2 regions of the Brevibacillus sp. NRS-1366 genome follow, and region 2 is predicted to be linked to the other one. Evidence: a T-box and tRNA genes for the amino acid it is inferred to sense, from the RefSeq annotation. Region 2 holds a T-box; the other holds one or more tRNA genes.

Region 1 (2,177 bases), on a different contig from region 2:
ATGCGGACGTCGACGGTTCTCACATCCGTACCCTTCTTTTGACATTCTTCTATCGTTACATGAGACAATTGATTGAAGCAGGGTATATTTATATTGCCCAACCGCCTCTCTTTAGTATTAAACAAGGGAAGCAGATTCATTATGCCTATACCGATAGGCAGCGTGATGAAATTCTGGCAACCTTGAAAACGACTCCTAAACCCAATATCCAGCGCTATAAAGGATTGGGTGAAATGAACGCGGATCAATTGTGGGAAACAACTATGGATCCAGACGTTCGAACGCTTCTTCAAGTAAACCTAGAGGACGCTATGGAATCGGATATGGTATTTGAAACGCTCATGGGCGATGAAGTAGAACCGCGCAGAGAGTTTATTGAGCAGCATGCTTCAAGAGTACGCGATCTAGATATTTAATCGACAAACAAATGAAGGACATGTAGGAAGACTCAGCTATTCAGGCGGTGTATTCTGATACATGCTATGAATAGCTGAGCTTCTTTTTTATTGTGTAAACACGGTTGCTTTTTGCTAGGTAGATATACGTAAATCTACTTTTTAAAAATTTTAGCTGTATCTGATAAAAAATATGAAAAATTCTATTGCAATGAATTAAAATCTATGCTAGATTATAATTCCAGAAGGGATACGGGCCTATAGCTCAGTTGGTTAGAGCGCACGCCTGATAAGCGTGAGGTCGGCTGTTCGAGTCAGCCTAGGCCCACCATTATAGCTTTTTCTTCTTGCTGAGGGGTCCCCGAAAAGTATTCGGAATAACCAACGAAGCATAAGCGTCACTTTTTTTGGTTTCTTTCATGGGGCTGTAGCTCAGTTGGGAGAGCGCCTGCCTTGCAAGCAGGAGGTCATCGGTTCGATCCCGTTCAGCTCCACCATATTGTTCCTCGGTAGCTCAGTTGGTAGAGCAATCGGCTGTTAACCGATCGGTCGGCGGTTCGAGTCCGTCCCGAGGAGCCATTCAGAAACTTATATAACATTCATCCTGGCCCGTTGGTGAAGCGGTTTAACACAGCAGCCTTTCACGCTGTCATACAGGGGTTCGAATCCCCTACGGGTCACCATACTACCCCACAAAGTGGATTTGATGCTTCTTGGCATCATTGAAGTTGACGGGGCCCCCGCAAAGTACTCGGAATATGCTTCAAAGCATATTCGTCACTTTGTGGGGTTACGGAGGCTTAGCTCAGCTGGGAGAGCATCTGCCTTACAAGCAGAGGGTCGGCGGTTCGATCCCGTCAGCCTCCACCACTTAATTTCATAAAGTGACTTAGTAACGTCGCGGGATGGAGCAGCTCGGTAGCTCGTCGGGCTCATAACCCGAAGGTCGCAGGTTCAAATCCTGCTCCCGCAACCAAATTTTTCACTTGAACTACGTTGAAAGTTCTTCTTGCTCAAGTGAGATGGGAGTGCCCTTGGGTGCAACCAAATATGGAGCTGTGGTGAAGTTGGAGTTCACGCCGGTCTGTCACACCGGAGGTCGCGGGTTCGAGTCCCGTCAGCTCCGCCATTCTTTCTCAAGCAATGGTGGAACGTCAAATGCTTGAGGCTCGGTAGCTCAGTCGGTAGAGCAGAGGACTGAAAATCCTCGTGTCGGCGGTTCGATTCCGTCCCGAGCCACCATTACTATATGAAATATGCCGGTATAGCTCAATTGGTAGAGCACCTGACTTGTAATCAGGGGGTTGTGGGTTCAAGTCCTATTGCCGGCACCACAATTTACCTAGAAAATAGCGTGTGCGTGCTGTTTGCACAGTGCTTTTCAAGGAAAAGCTGGGGAGATAGTGAAGTGGCTAAACACGGCAGACTGTAAATCTGCTCCCTCCGGGTTCGGCGGTTCGAATCCGTCTCTCCCCACCATCTTTACTTCGTGGCTATTGGGGTATAGCCAAGCGGTAAGGCAACGGACTTTGACTCCGTCATTCCTAGGTTCAAATCCTAGTACCCCAGCCATTTTAATACGAGCCATTAGCTCAGTTGGTAGAGCATCTGACTTTTAATCAGAGGGTCGAAGGTTCGAGTCCTTCATGGCTCACCAGTATTTTTTAACCCAAAAAAGTAGAGTGTTGTTTTGAAGGCTTTTCGGGTGCCGGATTGATAATGCGGTCATGGCGGAATTGGCAGACGCGCTAGATTCAGGTTCTAGTGGTGGCAACACCGTGG
Region 2 (2,177 bases):
GCATGGGACCGGCGGTACGATCACGCTGCATCTGTCCACTGACCAAACCTTATGCCGGGCTGTCATCCACGATACCGGACAGGGAATTGTCTTGGAAGATTTACCGCGTGCTACCCTGCAGCAAGGCTTTTCCACAAGACATTCCCTTGGGGCAGGATTTCAGGTCATGCTGCAATTCTGTGATCGCGTGTATATGGGCAGCTCGCTCGCGGGGACGAAACTAATTTTGGAATGCAGCATTTCCATATAAAGGGAAAAGTGAGAAAGTGTCAAATGTTTGTAAGTGAGTGAGAGCGGGTACTATAGTTAGTAAGAGTAGAAAAGAAAGTACGACAGTTGTACCGATACCTTTTGAGAGGAGTTAGAGCATGGACTACCGAGCAACAGAGACAAACGGGCAGGCTACGTTATTTTTCGCTGGAGAGTTGGACATGGCTGTTGGCGATCAAGTAGGTGAATTGATCCAGCAGTATGGAGGGCGGAACCAAACCGTTACTGTCGATTTTCAAGGTGTCTCCTTCGTAGATTCTTCCGGTATTGGCAGTCTCTTTTTTACAACGAAAGAATTGCTTGCCTTGGGCAAACAAGTGGAAATTGTAAATGTTCGTGAGGAAATACTGGATATACTAAGCGTGCTTGGATTTACGGAGGCACTTGGCATCGCCGTGGGAAAAGCGGAAGAAACCGGGTGAAACCGGGTTTGACGCGAAACGGCTTGATTGTATATAATAACGTAGAACTAAGCTGTCAACTACATATCTAATCAACGATGATCGGGAAGAGTAGGTCAGGATGCCTTGGCAGAGAGGAGAATCAGTTGCTGCGAGATTCTCTAAGGTGATAAATGACTGAAGGTCGCCCAGGAGTTGTTCCAGTGAAGGTAGTTCCTTAGCTGGAAACGGGTCGCAACCGTTATCTTGTCAGAGCGAACATACATGGTATAGATGCACGATGTATGTTAACAAAGGTGGTACCGCGAAATAATCCTTTCGTCCTTTGGATGAGGGGTTTTTTTATTTTCTTTTTCAAGGAGGAGTCACATATGTCAACACAGCCAACACCAGACATTGATCAGCTTTTGCCAAAAAATTATGATCCGAAAGCTGCAGAGAGCAAATGGTATCCATATTGGATTCAAAAAGAATTCTTTAAAGCTCACCGCGACCCAAATAAACAGCCGTTTACCATTGTGATTCCACCTCCGAACGTTACGGGGAAGCTTCACTTGGGTCACGCCCTGGATACGACACTCCAAGATATCATCACCCGTACGAAACGGATGCAAGGATACAGTACGTTATTTTTGCCAGGGATGGACCACGCAGGGATCGCTACACAGGCACGGGTAGAAGCCACATTGCGCGAAGAGGGAATCTCCCGTCACGATCTTGGTCGGGAAAAGTTCGTGGAAAAAATATGGGAGTGGAAGCATATTTACGCTTCACACATTCGCGAGCAGTGGGAGAAGCTGGGTCTGGCTCTGGATTTTTCCCGCGAGCGCTTTACCATGGATGAGGGCTTGTCCCGTGCTGTTCGTGAAGTATTTGTCCGTTTATATGAAAAAGGCCTGATTTACCGTGGCAATCGGATCATTAACTGGGACCCGGCAGCACGTACAGCCCTGTCTGATATCGAAGTTATTTACAAGGAAGTAAAGGGTGCCCTGCACCATATGCGCTACCCGCTGGCGGACGGGAGCGGTCATATTGAAGTCGCGACGACTCGCCCAGAGACGATGCTCGGTGATACGGCGGTAGCTGTACATCCAGAAGACGAACGTTACAAGCATTTGATCGGAAAAACAGTCATTCTGCCAATCGTTGGACGCGAAATTCCAATTGTGGCGGACGATTACGTTGATCCTGAGTTTGGTTCCGGTGCGGTTAAAATTACGCCCGCCCATGACCCTAACGATTTTGAGCTTGGCCTGCGCCATCAACTGCCGCAAATCGTCGTGATGGATGAATCCGGTACGATGAACGAGCAAGCCGGCATTTACAAAGGTCTCGATCGCTTCGCATGCCGCAAGCAAATTATCAAAGACCTGAGCGAGCAAGGCGTTATGTTTAAAATTGAGGAGCACATACACCAGGTAGGTCATAGTGAGCGCAGTGATGCGGTGGTTGAGCCGTATTTGTCTACGCAATGGTTCGTAAAAATGCAGCCGCTTGCTGACA

What was found. The T-box of region 2 lies ahead of ACIFQN_RS33205 (valine--tRNA ligase). A T-box ahead of a tRNA ligase gene usually reads a tRNA of that ligase, here a tRNA-Val.
Region 1: it has a tRNA-Val gene. The T-box ahead of ACIFQN_RS33205 (valine--tRNA ligase) is inferred to sense a tRNA for this amino acid. The anticodon was not compared.

What each region holds. Positions count from the first base shown of each region.
Region 1 covers NZ_JBITPN010000013.1:1,373-3,549, reverse strand. The annotation lists gene gyrB (DNA topoisomerase (ATP-hydrolyzing) subunit B) at 1-416, shown strand, start outside; tRNA gene ACIFQN_RS07010 (tRNA-Ile) at 650-726, shown strand; tRNA gene ACIFQN_RS07005 (tRNA-Ala) at 817-892, shown strand; tRNA gene ACIFQN_RS07000 (tRNA-Asn) at 899-974, shown strand; tRNA gene ACIFQN_RS06995 (tRNA-Glu) at 1,002-1,078, shown strand; tRNA gene ACIFQN_RS06990 (tRNA-Val) at 1,190-1,265, shown strand; tRNA gene ACIFQN_RS06985 (tRNA-Met) at 1,295-1,371, shown strand; tRNA gene ACIFQN_RS06980 (tRNA-Asp) at 1,448-1,524, shown strand; tRNA gene ACIFQN_RS06975 (tRNA-Phe) at 1,562-1,637, shown strand; tRNA gene ACIFQN_RS06970 (tRNA-Thr) at 1,654-1,729, shown strand; tRNA gene ACIFQN_RS06965 (tRNA-Tyr) at 1,790-1,874, shown strand; tRNA gene ACIFQN_RS06960 (tRNA-Gln) at 1,893-1,967, shown strand; tRNA gene ACIFQN_RS06955 (tRNA-Lys) at 1,977-2,052, shown strand; tRNA gene ACIFQN_RS06950 (tRNA-Leu) at 2,117-2,177, shown strand, end outside.
Region 2 covers NZ_JBITPN010000060.1:104,113-106,289, forward strand. The annotation lists gene ACIFQN_RS33195 (ATP-binding protein) at 1-250, shown strand, start outside; gene ACIFQN_RS33200 (STAS domain-containing protein) at 369-692, shown strand; T-box leader at 761-1,000, shown strand; gene ACIFQN_RS33205 (valine--tRNA ligase) at 1,043-2,177, shown strand, end outside.